Regions from separate parts of the Bradyrhizobium sp. cf659 genome, predicted to be linked through region 2. Evidence: predicted binding sites of a transcription regulator. Region 2 holds the regulator's gene; each other region holds the start of a gene.

Region 1 (5,620 bases), on a different contig from region 2:
CCTCGGGATAGGTCTGGAGAAACGCTTCCCATGCGTCGCGGTCGCCCGCCTGCAGCGCCAGCTCATAGTCGCGGCGAACTGCATCCTGGGGATTTGCCTGCGGCCCGGCCGCAACCGGCTTCGCTGCGACCAGCGGCACGTCGTCGCCGCCCAGCGAACCGTAGACATAGGGCTCCTGCTTGTGGCCGGTGTTCTTCAAGACATCGTCACGAACGAAGCCAAAGGCCTTGCGCAGATCGAGTCCCGGCGTCGGCAGCCGCTCGACCAGGGCTGCGGCGAACGGACTGTTTTTGGAGTCGCCATCCGAAGCCGTCGAGCCCGCCTTCGCCGCGAAGGCGATCATGGTGTTCGGGCTGGTCGCCTCGACCTTGGCGAGACCCCGGCCAATGGCGCGGGAAGCGACCGTGCGCTTCATCGTCTTGGCGAACGGATTGTCCCTGCAGGCGTCCAGGATGACCAGGCGAAGCTGCTTGGCAGGCTCCACGGCAAAGAGCGCCCGGTCGAGCGCGACGGTCTCGTCGAGCACGTCGCCGTCCGTTTCCAGCGCAGCATCCGTGGGGATCAGATAGTTCGTCCCGTCGAGCTCGATGCCGTGTCCGGCATAGTAGATGACGGCAACTTCGGCTTCGCGGGTCCGGCCGGCGAACTCACGCAACGACCTGCGCATGTCGGCGGCGTTGAGGTCGAGCCTGACATCGACATTGTCGAAGCCGGCCTTCTTGAACATGCCGCCGACCAGGGTGGCATCGTTGACCGGGTTGCTGAGCCGGGGGACGCTCTTGTAGGCGGAATTGCCGATCACAAGCGCGACGCGCCGTTCGGCCATGGCCGGTCCGCATCCGAGCCACACGGCAAAAAAGATCAAGAAAAACCGAAGCGCGCCCATTACAGCCCCAAATCAATCGCGAGCAGCGTATTCACAGCCTGCCGAAAGGCAAGCGGATGGTATGTGCGCTACATCACTAGTCGGGTCAGTCAGTTCCCGTCTGCTATGCGGGCGTTTAGGGGATGAGGTAATCGAATGATCTAACTTCCGCTGGTCGCCCATCGCGACATTTGCTGCGGTTGCACAAGGCAGCCAATATCGGAGCGAAGCGGACATGGTCTTTTCTTCAGGGATGGCTGCGAATGACCACGCCGGGACGGATCCGGATCTATGCCGGGCAACTCGATAGCTGAGGCATGCTTTGCTTCTACGCTGGCTTTGGCGGTTGAAGCCCCGGCGATGTGAGCCACTCGCTCATGTGCGAGCCGGTCTCGGCTTGTCTGGCTTTGCGGAGAAGGGTTTCGCGCTCAGGGCCGTGCGGGAGCTCCTTGGCTTGCTCTCTTAATCGTTCGGCTTCTCGGGCCAGGCGTTCTTCGAGAGACAGGGTTTGCTTGATCCTGCGACGATGCTGCATGACTCGCCTCGTGGCTTACGGGTCCTAACCGTTGGGTTTGAGTTCTGGCGACCTTAATATGCAGACGCGCCGCGTTCTGTTCCAAAGTGGACATTTCATGGTGTTCTTCTGGCGGAACGGCCCGGCCTTACACCCCAAACGGGTTAATCCAAACTGCGCAGGAACGGGTTTGGCTGTCCTAATTGGACACCCGCAGAACCAAATTGGGACATCCAGCGGATGCCCCTTTTGGGCAGTCACGGTTTCCCGCTAACGGGCATAAGCTGAATTAGCCCACCGGACGGATCCAGCCCCCCAGCCCCTAGTCCGGAGAGCGGGCGGCCCTACCGCGCACCCAGCGAGGCGGGGCCGCTGCGCGTGGGGCTCCCGTTTGCAAATCCTGATTAAGCCGATTGCCCCATCGCACGGGGATGGCGCCCTGGTGCATGTTGATGTGCATGGGCCGGCGGTAGCCTTGGCTGGCCCGGTACCTTGGCCCCAGCTCGCCGTTCCCTTGAGTTGGGGCCTTTTGCTGTCTGCAAGCAAAAACGCCGCCCGCTCAAATATGGCGCGGGCGGCGGCTTTCCAGCCCCAGGGGGGATGATGCAAAACCCCGGTAATCCTTCGTCTGCACACCCCATGCCAAGGTTCATTGTGCTGGAGCGCGACACTTTGATGCCGGTGGAGCTCCAGTGGGATCCGAACGTCGTTCAGCTTGGGACACTCAGGCTCAAATACGGACAGCATCCCAATCCGGGGTGCTGTCCTAATCAGGACACCCGCAGAGGCAGATCAGGACACTGGGAAATCTGGGGGCGGGGACCCTCTCAGGAACGATTGCTGGATTGCCAGGTTTTCCTGGTGCCCTTCCCCAAGGGCGACTCCGATTGGCCCCAGCTCATGCCCCCGCCCCACCCGTGCGAGCTGGGGCCTTTTTCGTTCAAAGAGGCCGCCAATTGAGGCGGCCTTACTTCGGCGGATGTAGCTCGCTCTTGAGCCAGCCCTGCACTTGTTCAGCTTTCAGGGGGTCAGGGTCGAACGTCGCGATCTTATGGTCGGATTGCCATAGCTCTATCGCGTCGTTTTCCACCAGGGACTTGGCCCGTTCCTTGGCCGCAGCATCATCCGCGCAGATCAGGTCGAGGCGCTGTTTGATGTGCCCATCCTCGCCAATCACATAGGCTTGGTACTCACGCATCTGACGGCCCTCAGCAGCCGCGATGAATGGAACCCATTAAATGCTCTTGTTCCATTCCTTGCAAGGTTCGCTACATGTTCTTTGGGATCAAATACCTTGATCTATCCCAAGGATTGGCCCGGACCTGAATTAGGCGTGAAGGCGATTATGCGCCTGTCCAAGGACAAGCACGATTTTTGGGAGAAGATGGATATCGCCTATCCGAAGTGGAACGACGCCAATCTGCTTCTGCCGTTCGACGATCTTCCTAGGCTAGGGAAGCCCAAATGAAAGAGGCCGCCAACTGAGGCGGCCCTTGCTGTTGAATTTTAAACGGCCCCAATAGGGGGCCGCCAACCCGTCTGGCGGGTTTTCCTCCAGCAGTCGGGGGGGCACCTTTCGGCTGGGGGCGCGAGCAAACGCGCAGCCGAGCCGATTGTTCCCCAAAAAGGTGTTCTCTTAGCGGAACGCCCTGGCCTTTATTCGCCACACCCAGAACGAGTTAATCCTAAACACGCATGAACAGGTTGTGGCGATTCGCGAACAAAATAGGCCACTTCGAAATTCAGCTTAGGCCACTAGGGGTTAAAACAGGCCAGCGCCCAAATCCGCAAAAGAACATATTGCGAACTAGGAACAAATAGGGTACATTGCTTTTATCGTCGGCCCGCCTCGCCAATCGTTTGTCCCCCTAGCGAATCCTCGCCATAAGGAGCACGACCCAATGTCCGCAACTGCCCTGCGTATCGTCGAAGGATCTTCCATGGACAAGAGTAAAGCCCTGGCCGCCGCGCTCTCCCAGATCGAGCGTCAGTTCGGCAAGGGTTCGGTGATGAAGCTGGGCAAGAACGACCGGTCGATGGACGTCGAGGCGGTATCGTCCGGCTCGCTGGGGCTCGATATCGCGCTCGGCATCGGCGGCCTGCCCAAAGGGCGCATCGTCGAGATCTACGGGCCGGAATCCTCGGGCAAAACCACGCTGGCGCTGCACACGGTGGCCGAAGCGCAGAAGAAGGGCGGCATCTGCGCCTTCATCGACGCCGAGCACGCGCTCGACCCAGTCTATGCGAGGAAGCTCGGGGTCAACATCGACGAGCTGCTGATCTCGCAGCCCGACACCGGCGAGCAGGCGCTGGAAATCTGCGACACGCTGGTGCGTTCGGGGGCGGTGGACGTGCTGGTGATCGATTCGGTCGCGGCCTTGGTGCCGAAGGCCGAGCTCGAGGGCGAGATGGGCGATGCGCTGCCGGGACTTCAAGCGCGGTTGATGAGCCAGGCGCTGCGCAAGCTGACGGCCTCCATCAACAAGTCCAACACCATGGTGATCTTCATCAACCAGATCCGCATGAAGATCGGTGTGATGTACGGCTCGCCGGAAACGACGACCGGCGGCAACGCGCTGAAGTTCTACGCCTCCATCCGTCTCGACATCCGCCGCATCGGCGCGATCAAGGAGCGCGACGAAGTGGTCGGCAACACCACGCGCGTCAAGGTGGTGAAAAACAAGCTGGCGCCGCCCTTCAAGCAGGTCGAATTCGACATCATGTACGGCGAGGGCGTTTCCAAGATGGGCGAGATCCTCGATCTCGGCGTCAAGGCCGGAATCGTCGAGAAGTCCGGCGCCTGGTTTTCCTATGACAGCCAGCGCCTCGGCCAGGGCCGCGAGAACTCGAAAGCGTTCCTGAAGGCCAACCCCGACATCACCGCCAAGATCGAGACCGCGATCCGCCAGAACTCCGGCCTGATCGCCGAGCAGATCCTGGCCGGCACCCCGGAGCGTGACGCCGACGGCGAGGAGCCGACCGAGGAGTAAGTTTTAACGCGAAGAGTTTTTCGCGAGGAGCGGGCGCTGAGGACGTTGAGTTGCCGACGTCTTCGGGGCCCGTTTCGTTTTGCGTGGGGGTGGGTGCGTTCGCGATGAAGCGTATGATCCTGACCAGTTCGTCCGGCGTCGGTCTCACCTACGCCGATCGCGCCGACATGGTTGTCCCGCTCATCTTTCGGTTCGTGTCAGGACCGCTGCCCACGTCGTACCGCCTCGATAAATACCTCAAAGGGGGCTCTTTCAGAGGCGATCCGGAGGTGCGTTGGTCCGATCTTGTTGCCCGGTCTCCTGAGACCGGTCTCGCGCACAAGGAACTCCCGCTGGTCTGGTTCTGCGAGACCTGCGGCGTCGAGCTCATCGAACTGTGGTTTGATCCCGCCCCGAACAATCAATTGCAGCTGATCTGGATCCTCGATTATCTCCGCGCCGAACCCTACATGGCCGAGCGCCTGAAATTGCGACTCGTCGATTTCGATTTGCTCGGCGCAGACGTCGCCGGGCTTCGCGAGCGTACCGTGCGGGCGCTCGATGTGACGGAGCGCGACTTCGAGGTTGCTCGCATGGCCTGGGAGGCCTACCGCGCGCCAACGCCGGAGCTCTGTTTCGGGCTCCTGAGCAGGGATTTGCCAAGGCTGCCGTTCCTGAAACCGGCCCTGGAGCAATTGTTGGCCGAACTGCCGTCGCCGACAAATGGATTGGGCGCGACGGAAGCGCGGCTTCTCGAACTGATTGCGAGGGGACACAACCGTACCAAGGAGCTGTTTCAGCCGGGCGGCCTGCTCGAAACACGCGTGTTCGACCAGTGGGAGCTCGGCCCTTTGCTCGAAGGGCTCGCGTCCGGTCCGATGCCGGCGGTCGCCGGTCTCGATCCGAAGCTCGCAACGCTCGCTCCGCACGATGCGCGAGGCCGCAACGCCGCCTATCGCCGGAGCCGGCTGTTGCTGACGGACTTCGGCAAAGCCGTGCTTGCGGGCCGGGAAGACTTCCACAGCCACAATCCGATCCGGCGCTGGTGGGGCGGCACGCTTCTGACCAACGAACGACTTTGGCGTTGGGACGCGCAAAGCCGCTCGCTGGTCGCGCCTTAAGCTAGGTTGTAGGGTCGTGTAATCGCATATGACTTTTGGCAGGGCCTGAGCGCGCGCCTCGTCCTTCGAGACGACCGCTCCGCGGTCTCCTCAGGATGAGGCTAAGCGGCATCTTTGCCGGTCGAAAATTGCTGCTGCGCCCTCTGTCCTC
Region 2 (5,620 bases):
CGACGTCGGATTCTGACCTTTCCGCCAAGCTGATCAGCAAGGCCGCCGACCTGAAATCCCAGGCCGATCCGCTGCCCGACAAGGATCAAGGCCCCAAAGCTCCCGATGTGGCGCCGGACGCCCGTCCGGGCCGGCAGTCCGGTCGTTGACCGATGCTGGCCGTGGCTCTCGTCACTATCGTCCTTGCCATGGCCACACTCGTACCGGTCTTTCCGATCGTCCGGATGATGCCGCGCCGCACTTGGCGTTCTCCATAGAAGAGCGGCCGAGCGACGGGATGAATTATCCTGCCTCGTCGCTGTTTTGCCTCCGCGCCCGCACTCGGATAGAACGTTCGCCGTTCATTCACCCGAACGTGCCTTGCAGGAGTCTTCCCCGTGGCCTTGATGCCGGTTTCTGACGCGCTCGCCGCGGTGCTGGCCGGCGTGGAGCCGTTGCCTGAAGAGATGATTCCACTCGACGAGGCCTACCACCGGGTGCTCGCGCGCGACGTCGCGGCGCGGCGTACGCAGCCGCCGGAGGCGATGTCGGCGATGGACGGCTACGCCGTGCGCGCGGCCGATGCAGCCAAGGTCGACGCACAGCTCACCGTGATCGGCGAGATCGCGGCGGGCCGGCCGTTTGCGGGATCGGTCGGCGTCGGCGAAGCGATGCGAATCTTCACCGGCGGCGTCGTTCCGGCTGGCGCGGACGCGGTCGTGATCCAGGAGGACACGGTCGCCGACGGCAGGCGCATCACGATCAAGCAAGCCGCCGTCACGGGGCGGCACATCCGTCCCGCCGGCGTCGACTTCTCCGAGGGCGACGTGCTCCTGCGCAAGGGAACCCGGCTCACCGAGCGCGACCTCGCACTCGCCGCCGGGATGAATCACCCGCACCTCCCCATCCGCCGCCGCCCAAAGGTCGCGATCCTCGCCACCGGCGACGAGCTGGTGATGCCAGGCACCACACCGGGTGCCGGCCAGATCGTCTATTCCAACGGCTACGCCCTGCACGCGCTCGCCCGCCAGGAGGGCGCAGATACCGTCGACCTCGGTGTTGCCGCTGATACGCTGGAGGCCACCACCGCCGGCATCCGCCGTGCCCGCGAAAGCGGCGCCGATATCCTGATTACGACCGGCGGCGCCTCGGTCGGCGACCACGATCTGGTCCAGCAGGCGCTGAGGGACGAAGGCATCGCGATGGCGTTCTGGAAGATCGCGATGCGGCCGGGCAAGCCGATGATGCACGGCCGGTTAGGAACGATGGGTGTGATCGGCCTGCCCGGCAATCCCGTGTCGTCCTATGTGTGCGCCTTCCTGTTCATGGTGCCGTTGATTCGCGCTCTGTCGGGCCGCGCCGTGATTCATCATCGTCGCGAGCGCGCCGTGCTCGGCCGCGACCTCGGTGCCAATGACCAGCGCGAAGATTATCTGCGCGCACGTCTGGAGCGGCGCGACGACGGCACGCTTGTCGCCCTTCCCGTCGATCATCAGGATTCCTCACTGCTTGCGAATCTCGCTGCGGCACAGGCACTTCTCGTGCGCGCGCCGTTCGCACCCAAGGCCGAGGCCGGCACGCCTTGCGAGGTGCTGCGACTGCCCGCCTGAACCCGCTGGTCATGCGCGTTCCGCGAACTTTGTCGCGTTCACGGTAAATTAAGCAGTTGCGGAACACATATCGAACATATAGTGTCCGTTCATGATTTGTTTCGAGCATCTGGCGGCTCGCCGCTGAATTCACCGTCTCGGAATCGAACGACATCAACCGGGGGATTTGGTCGAGATGTTAACGCGCAAACAATACGAGCTTCTGCGATTCATCAGCGAGCGTTTGAAGGAAAGCGGCGTGCCGCCCTCCTTCGACGAGATGAAGGACGCGCTCGACCTGCGCTCGAAGTCAGGCATCCATCGCCTGATCACCGCATTGGAGGAGCGCGGCTTCATCCGGCGTCTGCCCAACCGGGCCCGCGCGATCGAGGTGATCAAGCTGCCCGAGCTCCAGGCCGCCGCCGGCAGCCGGCGTGGCTTCACGCCGAGCGTCATCGAGGGCAATCTCGGCAAGGTGCGAGCGAGCTCCAGCGCGTCCGTGGAAGAGGGCGAGCGCCCCGTCGCGGTGCCGGTGATGGGCCGCATCGCGGCCGGCACGCCGATCGAAGCGCTGCAGACCCGCAGCCACACCATCAGCGTACCGCCTGACATGCTCGGTTCGGGCGAGCACTACGCGCTCGAAGTGCGCGGCGACTCGATGGTCGAAGCCGGCATCCTCGACGGCGATATGGCGCTGATCCAGCGCAACGAGAGCGCCGACACCGGCGACATCGTGGTGGCGCTGATCGACGACGAGGAAGCGACGCTGAAGCGCTTCCGCCGCCGCGGTGCCTCGATCGCGCTCGAGCCCGCCAATGCGGCCTATGAGGTCCGCATCCTGCCGCCCAACCGGGTGAAGATTCAGGGCAAGCTGATCGGCCTGTACCGCAAGTACTGAGCGCGCCCCGCCGGTTGGCGACCCGCGCGTTGACGATTGGAGCGGACGATTGTCCGCTCCGGCTGGATAGTCTTTCTGGTTTTGCACAGATTATCCGGCCCCTTCTCCAGCGCTACATCCTCGGCACGCCGCACGAAGCCCTCATCGCTTCGCGGCGCTGGAAATCGAGGAGACCATCATGCGCAAGATCGTTTTGAGCGCCGTCACGATGACGCTGATCGCAGCATCGGCGTCGCAAGCCTTCGCCGCACAGTCACACCAAGTCCGCAAGGCAACGCCGCCGACGACGAGCGAGCAATTGCGCAATGCCCGCAACGCCGTCGCGCAGCCGTCGCAACCCGCCTGGCAATATTCGGGCTGGTCGGCACCTGCTGGTCGCTGACGGAGACGCACGCCAAATGCACGAGAGCGGACTTTGTTCCTCGTGCATTTGAAAAAGATATTGTGATGGCAGCGCGCGGACCTAAGCCGCAGATTTGCCTACAACCGAGAAGACGCTAACATGCTTCCACTCTGATAGAGGCCTGTGCCTCCGAAGGAGGTGCGGGTTGCTATCTTCGAATGAGGAGCACCCGATGTGTGACTACAGCCTGCATGCCGTCGCGACGCGTCCCGCGGAAGTCGGCGAGACGATCGTCACGACCACCTTCCGAGGCACCTCGACGCGCGGCTTCGCCTCCGAAGCCGACATGTCCGTCGCGGTCTGCCTGCTGCCGGGGACGGAGCTCGCCTTCGCCGACAACGTCCGCTACGACAATCGCTGGATCTGGACGCGCACCATCAACTCGCGTGTCGGCAAGTTCGGCAAGATCGATCCGCACATTCCCGATCGCCATCACGACGCGATCGAATTCCCCGACGGCAAATACGTACTGGTGACGCAGCTCGTCGAAGGCCAGCGCGCGACCGTGCTGCAGTTGCCGGTGACCCAGCCCGTCGGCGAACGCGAGCACAAGCCGCAGGTCACCGCCGATGGTCGGCCGACCGTCACCCGCCTGCCGATCGGCTGACGTAGCAACCCCGGCTCGCGGGTCGGGGCCAGGATTGAAATCGCCATCGCCGGCCGTGGCCGGCGACCCGGTATGGTTTGCGTCCTGAGAATCCAATCTGCCGAGCCCCCCGCGGCTCCCCGTCGCACGAAGTTTGCGCGGCCCTGCCTGAATTTTGAACGTCCGTTCCGCGGCCAGATCGCCGATGCTGTCATTGGCTCGAGGCGGCGGACACGGTCGATGAAAACCTTCATTCGCGTCGTTGAACTCTGGGTGCCCGACCGGACGCGCATGCGGCTGGAATTCGGCGGCGGCCTCTATGGCGAAGGGCTGTCCGCGTTCAAGGCGGTGAGCGAGAACTTGCGCTTCGGATACGACGAGGGCCTTCCCGGCAAGGCCTGGGCCAGCGGCCATCCCGTGATCCTCACCAAATTCGCCAACTCCTATTTCAAGCGGACCGATCAGGCGCTCGCGGCCGGCCTCACCTGCGGCGTGGCGGTGCCGGTGTTTTCAGGCGAATTCTTGCAGGCCGTCATGGTGCTGTTCTGCGGCGACGACGAGGCGCATGTCGGCGCGATCGAGCTCTGGCACAATGATCCCGATATCTCCCACGAGATGGGGCTCGTCGACGGCTACTATGGCACCGCCGACATGTTCGAATTCAACTCCCGCCACACCAGGTTTCCCCGCGGCTTCGGCCTGCCCGGACGCACCTGGAAAGCGGGTCTGCCGCTGATCATCAAGGATCTGCACAACGCCAAAAGTTTTCTGCGCTGGGAAGAGGCTGCCGAAGTCGGAATCAATCTCGGCGTCGGCGTGCCCTACCGGACCGGCACCGACCAGACCTGGGTGCTGACCTTCCTCTCCGCGCAGGCGACGCCGATTGCGCGGCGCTTCGAGATCTGGGTGCCGAACGAGGCCCGCTCAGCGCTGGTCTTTCGCGCCGGCGATTGCAGCGCGCAGACCGACCTCGCCGCGCTCTACGCGGACAAATCCATCGCCAGGGGTGAAGGCAGCATCGGCGGAGCCTGGGCCACCGGCATGCCCGCACTCAACGACGATCTCGCGCATGACCGCTCAGCCGCGGCCGCGGAGGCCCGCGCGTCTGGACTGAGCCAGATGGTGGCCCTGCCGGTGATCGGGGCCACAGGGCTCGACGCCGTGCTGGCCTGGTACCTGTAGCCCGTCCGCTCAATCCTCGGCCTGCATGTCCGCCTCGGACGGTGTCGCGTCCCGGCTGCGGGGAGCCGCCGCCTGCGGCGCAAGGCTCGTACCGAAATCGCCCTCGCCGGCGGTCGCCGGCGACCACGGACGGTCGGTGCCTCTCGCTTTCACCGACTGAACCACAAAGCCGTCGCCGCGCCGTGTCAGCGCGAGCGCACCTTGCGCGGCGAGACGCTGCCGGTCGACCACCATCGCCGCACAATCCGGTGGCGCCGGCCGCGCCGTCACCACCAGCGCGGCGCGGCTGCAATCATCCGCCAGCGCGTCGATGCGCATGGCCAGCGCGACCAGGCGCCCGTCGGCGAGCGGTGTCACGCAGCCGGCCTCGTCGCACGACACGCCGGCGGCGAGCGAGGGACTAGCGGCATCGCGCGGATCGGCGTCTGCAGCGAGCCACTCCTTCAGCAGAAAGCCGTCCTTGCTGGCCCGGATCATTTGCAGGCGCCCGTCCCTGCCCCGGACCGCGACGCTCTGGCCGTCCCCGGCGATCAGGATATCCGGCTGCCGCCCCGACAGCCCCCAGAGGACCGCCACCAGCAGCACCAGCGCGCCGGACCAGCGCAAGGGCGTGCGCAGCAGGCCCATCACGATGATCCCCAGGCTGGCCGCGATCAGCGGCGCGATGCCGAAAGCCGGGATGCGGCCGACGGCGCCCGGCAGTGCCGCCACCCAGCGCGAGACCGCGACCATCCAGTCGATGCCGATCCCCATCAGCCACCAGAACACGCCGTCGAGCCCGAACGGCGCCGCGAGCAATCCGAGCAGTCCGGCAGGCATCACCAGCGCAGAGACCACCGGCATCGCGCCGAGATTGGCGAGCACGCCGTAGGGCGTGACGCGATGGAAATGGAAGGCGGCATAGGGCGTGGTCGCAAGCCCCGCGATCAGCGAGGCCAGAAACAGCATCGCGATCTCGCGGCCGCCCCACATCGCGATGCGCG
Region 3 (5,620 bases), on a different contig from region 2:
AGCTCGATCTTCACCGAGCGCGCCGCCGGGCCCTCGCCGATGATGAGGTCGAGCTGAAAATCCTCCATCGCGGGATAGAGCACTTCCTCCACCGCCGGGCTCAGGCGATGGATCTCGTCGATGAAGAGCACGTCGCGCTCTTCGAGATTGGTGAGGAGCGCGGCGAGATCGCCGGCCTTGGCAATCACGGGACCCGACGTGGCGCGAAAGCCGACGCCGAGCTCCTTGGCCACGATCTGCGCCAGCGTGGTCTTGCCGAGGCCGGGGGGCCCGACGAACAGCACGTGATCCAGCGCCTCGCCGCGCTTGCGCGCGGCCTCGATGAAGATCGAGAGGTTCTTGCGGGCCTGCTGCTGGCCGACGAAGTCGGACAGCGATTGCGGGCGCAGCGCGGTGTCGCCGACATCGTCGCTGCGGCGCTCCGGCGAGACCATGCGGTTGGCCTTGGGATCGCTCACTTCGCGAGTTCCTTCAGGCCGAGGCGAATGAGCTGCGCCGTTTCGGCACCTTCACCGGCGCTACGCGAGGCCGACGCAATCGCGGCGGCGGCCTGCGGCTGGCCATAGCCGAGATTGACCAGCGCGGAGATCGCATCCGCCACCGGGCGCGGCGCGCGCTGGTCGTCGACGGCGCCGGCGAGATGCACCACGGCGGGATCGACATTGGCGAACGCCGGCGCCTTGTCCTTCAACTCGGTGACGATGCGCTCGGCGACCTTGGGGCCGACGCCCGGCGTGCGTGACACCGCCGCCTTGTCGCGCAGCGCAATCGCGTTGGCGAGGTCGGACGGCGCCAGCGTGCCGAGCACGGCGAGCGCGACCTTGGCGCCGACGCCCTGCACGGTCTGGAGCAGGCGAAACCATTCGCGCTCCTGGTCGGTGCGAAAGCCGAACAGCTTGATCTGGTCCTCGCGGACATAGGTCTCGATCGACAGCACGGCGGCCTCGCCCTGCGAGGGCAGATGCTGCAGTGTACGCGTCGAGCAATGCACCTGATAGCCGACGCCGCCGACGTCGAGGATGACAAAATCCTCGCCGTAGGAATCGATCAGGCCCTTGAGCTTGCCGATCATAACCCCGCCACCTTCAGCCTGAGCGCCGTGCTCTGGCGGTGATGGGCGTGGGTGATGGCAATGGCGAGCGCGTCGGCGGCGTCGGCTGACGGCGGCTCGGCTTTCGGCAGCAATATCTTCAGCATCATCGCGATCTGTTGCTTGTCGGCATGGCCGGCGCCGACCACGGTCTTCTTCACCTGGTTCGGCGCGTATTCGGCGACGCTGATGCCGAACATTGCGGGCGCCAGCATGGCGACGCCGCGGGCCTGGCCGAGCTTCAGGGTGGCAACGCCGTCCTTGTTGACAAAGGTCTGCTCGACCGCGGCTTCCATCGGCTTGTGATCTGACAGGACCGCCGCGAGCCCTTCATGGATCGCGAGCAGGCGGCTGGACAGCGGCAGGTCGTCCGGCGGTTCCACCGAGCCGCAGGCGACATAGATCAGGCGGTTGCCCTCGGCCTCGATCACGCCCCAGCCGGTACGGCGCAGGCCGGGGTCGATGCCGATGATGCGAACGGGGCCACGAATCGGGAGCGCAGTCATGGGCCAGTGATAGCGGCTGGCTGCTTGGAGCGAAACAGAAACAGAACGAAAGTAACAGGGGAAGTGGGGTCGCCCTTCGCCTCTCCCCGCTTGCGGGGAGAGGCCGGAATGCGCGCGAAGCGCGGATTCCGGGTGAGGGGGACTCTCCGCGAGTCCATCTATCACCGTCCGCGCAGAAGCAGCCCCTCACCCCAACCCTCTCCCCGCAAGAGCGGGGCGAGGGAGCGCACCGTCCGAGCGGCCCTACCCGCCCATCTTCGCCATCAGCGCGTCCGACACCTCGAAATTGGCGTAGACGTGCTGGACGTCGTCGTGCTCGTTGAGCAGGTCCATCAGCTTGAGCAGCTTCTCGCCGGTCTCGTCGTCCACGGCGACCGTGTTCTGCGGCTTCCAGATCAGCGCGGCCTTGCGCGGTTCGCCGAACTTGGCTTCCAGCGCCTTGGCGACGTCGCGATAGCCTTCGGTCGAGGCGTAGATCTCGTGGCCGCCTTCGCCCGAGATCACGTCGTCGGCGCCGGCCTCGATCGCGGCATCGAGCACGGCGTCGTCGGAGGCGACGCTGCGGTCGTATTCGATGATGCCGGTGCGGTCGAACATGAAGGAGACCGAGCCGGTTTCGCCGAGGTTGCCGCCGGACTTGGTGAAGAAGGAGCGGATGTCGGAAGCGGCGCGGTTGCGGTTGTCGGTCAGCGCCTCGACGATGACGGCGACGCCGCCGGGGCCATAGCCCTCGTAGCGGATCTCGTCATAGTTCTCGCCGTCGCTGCCGAGCGCCTTCTTGATCGCGCGCTCGATATTGTCCTTCGGCATGTTCTCCTGGCGCGCGGCGATCACGGCGGCGCGCAGGCGCGGGTTCATGGCGGGGTCGGGCGTCCCCAGCTTGGCGGCGACGGTGATTTCCCGCGCCAGCTTGCCGAACAGCTTCGACTTCTGGGCATCCTGCCGCCCCTTGCGGTGCATGATGTTCTTGAATTGGGAATGTCCGGCCATGCGTGGTCTCGTAAAGGAATCGTGCGCCTAGGTGAGCGTGGGAAGCGCGGCCTTATAGGCCGCCAACCCACCGAAATCAAAGAGGCTCTGCGACTTTAAGGTAACACAGTAATGCCTCGCGCCTAGATGTCAGGCATCGTTAACCCTGACTTCATTCCGGACTGCGAAAATAACGTCCGATCGTCCCCCGACAAGAGAGACCTGATGGCGTTCGGACTATTTCGGAAGCGTCTGCCGGACATGGCTGCGCCTGCGGCCGCCCCGCAGCCTGCGCAGCCGCCGGCCCATTCCGAGCCCGGCCCGGCCGCTGAGGGCGATTCTGCCAGGGAAATCCTGGAACTGCTGGAACTCGAGCTGGGCGCGATGATTCGCCAGCTCGAGCGCGCCGCCAATTCGGTGGCCGGCGGCGCCGAAGCGACCGCCGTGACACTTGCGGCCATTCGCGACCGCACCGACGCCCTGACCGGCCGCACCAACGCCGCGCAGTCGACCGCATCCACCTTCGCCCATGCCGCCGACAAGTTCACCCAGTCCGCCCAAGGCATCGGGGCGCAGGTTCGCGAGGCCGGCAAGCTCGCCGACGAGGCCAGTGCCGCGGCGCAGGAAGCCCGCGCCAATGTCGACCGCTTGCGGGAATCCTCGGCCGCCATCGGCAACGTCGTCAATCTGATCGCGCAGATCGCGCGGCAGACGACGCTGCTCGCGCTCAACTCGACCATCGAGGCCGCGCGCGCCGGCGCTGCGGGCAAGGGTTTTGCGGTCGTCGCCACCGAGGTCAAGGCACTCGCGGTGCAGACCCAGGGCGCGACGGAAGAGATCACCAAGAAGATCGACGCGCTCCAGCGCGACGCCGCCGGCTCAGCCGATGCCGTGCACCGCATTTCGCAGGCGATCGAGGCGATCCGCCCGGTCTTCGAGACCGTCAATGGCGCGGTCGCCGAGCAGAACGCCACCACGAGCGAAGTCTCCGGCAATGCTGCCAGCGCGTCGGAGTTCATCGTCTCGGTCGGCCAGAGCGCGGCCGAGATCGATGCCGCAACCAAGGCGGCCGAGACCCATGGCGAGAACGTCGCCAGCGCCGGCAAGGCGGTCACCACCTTCGCACAGAAGCTGAAATCGCGCTGCGCGGTGCTGTTGCGCCAGAGCGAGCACGACGACCGCCGCAAGACCGAGCGCCTGCCCTGCCATCTCAAATTCGAGAGCGCGCGCGCCGTGATGCCGGTCTACGAGATCGCGATGGACGGCGTGCTGATCGGCGGTGCGGACGCGGGCCGGCTTGCACCGCAAGCGATGATCGAAGGCAGCCTCGAACAGGTCGGCGCCTGCCGCCTGCGCATCGTCGAGCAATCCAAGGCCGGAGCCCGCGCGCACTTCGTTGGTCCCAATGCCGAGCTCCGCGAGAAGATCGAAGACCGGCTGTGGGCGATCCACGAGGAGAACACGGAGTTCGTCACCCGCGCCATGGAAGCGGGCAACGCGCTGACCGCGATCTTCGAGCAGGCGGTTGCACGCGGCGAAGTTGGGATCGACGACCTGTTCGACACCGACTATGTGGAGATTGCGGGCACCAATCCGCAGCAATACCGCACCAGATATCTGGACTGGGCCGACCGCGCGCTGCCGCCGTTCCAGGAAGCGTTTCTCGCCAAGGAACCGCGCATGGCGTTTTGCGCCATGGTCGACCGCAACGGCTTCCTGCCGGTGCACAACAAGATCTTTTCGCATCCGCAGCGGCCGGGCGACGCCGCCTGGAACACGGCCAACAGCCGCAACCGGCGCATTTTCAACGATCCGGCGGGGTTGGCGGCCGCCCGCAACCTGCGCTCGTACCTGGTCCAGAGCTATGCGCGCGACATGGGCAACGGGAACACGGTGATGATGCGCGAAATCGACGTCCCGATCCGCGTGCAGGGCCGGCACTGGGGCGGATTCCGCACCGCTTACAAGCTGTAGTGCACGCTCAGGCAAGACGCCGGGCGCGAATCATCCTCTAAGGTCGAAACTGGACTGGGAATGCCGCGGGGAGCCGGCGTACGGCTTTGACTGGAGGACTCTCAAGACATGTCCGTCGCACAACTTGCAGTACTGGACACCGGATCCAACCGGACGCTCGCCGAACGACTGATCGACCAGCTCGCCGACCGCATCGGCGGTCTCGGCGTGGAGCTCGCCGACATTGCCGGCAACGTCCAGGAAGTCGCAAACCGCGTCGCCAACCAGTCGGAACGGTTCCATCACCTCCAGGAGACGGCCGAGACGATGGTCTCGGCCAACCACGACATCGCCAATGCGTCGCAGGCGGTGCAAACGACGACGTCCGCTGCGGTCGGCGAGATCGCGCAGTCGCGCAGCGCGGTCGATACCGCCGTCAGCCACATCTCCGAGCTTGTCGCGGCCGTAGAGCGGATCGAGGCGCGCTTGAGCGCGGTCGGCTCGGCGCTGGCGCAGGTGGCCAAGGTATCCGGCTCGATCGAGGCGATCGCGAAACAGACCAATCTGCTCGCTCTCAACGCCACCATCGAGGCCGCGCGGGCCGGCAATGCCGGCCGCGGCTTCGCGGTGGTCGCAAGCGAGGTGAAGAACCTCGCGGAAGCCACCCGCCAGGCGACGCACCAGATCTCCGACACCGTGCGCGATCTCGACGGCCAGATCGAAGGCCTGATCGGCGAGAGCAGCGACGCCTCCCAGCGCGCGAAGACCGCCGGCGAAGGCGCCCAGCAGATCTCCAGCATCATCTCGCGCGTCCAGCAGGGTTTCGCCTCCGTGGAAGCGGAGATCGACAGCGTCGCGCGCGCGGCGACCTCCAATCTCGGCCATTGCGACACCGTCATCAGCGAGCTCAACGAGCTCGCCAAGGGCGTCGACCTCTCCTCGCGCGATCTCAAATACGCCGACGAGCGGGTCGCCAAGCTGCTCGACACCTCCGAAGGCCTGATCGCGATGATCGCCGACAGCGGCGTGGAGACGTCGGACGCGCCGCTGATCCGTGCGGTCGTCGAGACCGCCAAGCGTATCTCGGCCGAATTCGAGGCCG

What was found. Region 2 encodes LexA, which represses DNA repair genes until DNA is damaged. Its sites were predicted from a motif close to TGTTCNNNNTGTGTTCNG; they were not measured.
Region 1: a site for LexA is predicted at 3,171-3,188, ahead of recA (recombinase RecA). Genes of this name have one in related genera too.
Region 3: a site for LexA is predicted at 1,627-1,644, ahead of ruvC (crossover junction endodeoxyribonuclease RuvC). Genes of this name have one in related genera too.

What each region holds. Positions count from the first base shown of each region.
Region 1 is NZ_FOQJ01000013.1:51,717-57,336, reverse strand. Features, by position in the region: gene BM118_RS34625 (caspase family protein) at 1-886, opposite strand, end outside; gene BM118_RS34610 (hypothetical protein) at 2,347-2,577, opposite strand; gene BM118_RS41910 (hypothetical protein) at 2,674-2,847, shown strand; gene recA (recombinase RecA) at 3,281-4,369, shown strand; gene BM118_RS34600 (hypothetical protein) at 4,474-5,469, shown strand.
Region 2 is NZ_FOQJ01000001.1:244,934-250,553, reverse strand. Features, by position in the region: gene BM118_RS01220 (hypothetical protein) at 1-149, shown strand, start outside; gene BM118_RS01215 (molybdopterin molybdotransferase MoeA) at 378-1,589, shown strand; gene lexA (transcriptional repressor LexA) at 1,765-2,466, shown strand; gene BM118_RS41060 (hypothetical protein) at 2,645-2,848, shown strand; gene BM118_RS41055 (hypothetical protein) at 3,042-3,476, shown strand; gene BM118_RS01195 (GAF domain-containing protein) at 3,696-4,637, shown strand; gene BM118_RS01190 (ComEC/Rec2 family competence protein) at 4,647-5,620, opposite strand, start outside.
Region 3 is NZ_FOQJ01000003.1:768,638-774,257, reverse strand. Features, by position in the region: gene ruvB (Holliday junction branch migration DNA helicase RuvB) at 1-434, opposite strand, end outside; gene ruvA (Holliday junction branch migration protein RuvA) at 455-1,072, opposite strand; gene ruvC (crossover junction endodeoxyribonuclease RuvC) at 1,069-1,596, opposite strand; gene BM118_RS17680 (YebC/PmpR family DNA-binding transcriptional regulator) at 1,840-2,586, opposite strand; gene BM118_RS17675 (methyl-accepting chemotaxis protein) at 2,791-4,539, shown strand; gene BM118_RS17670 (methyl-accepting chemotaxis protein) at 4,648-5,620, shown strand, end outside.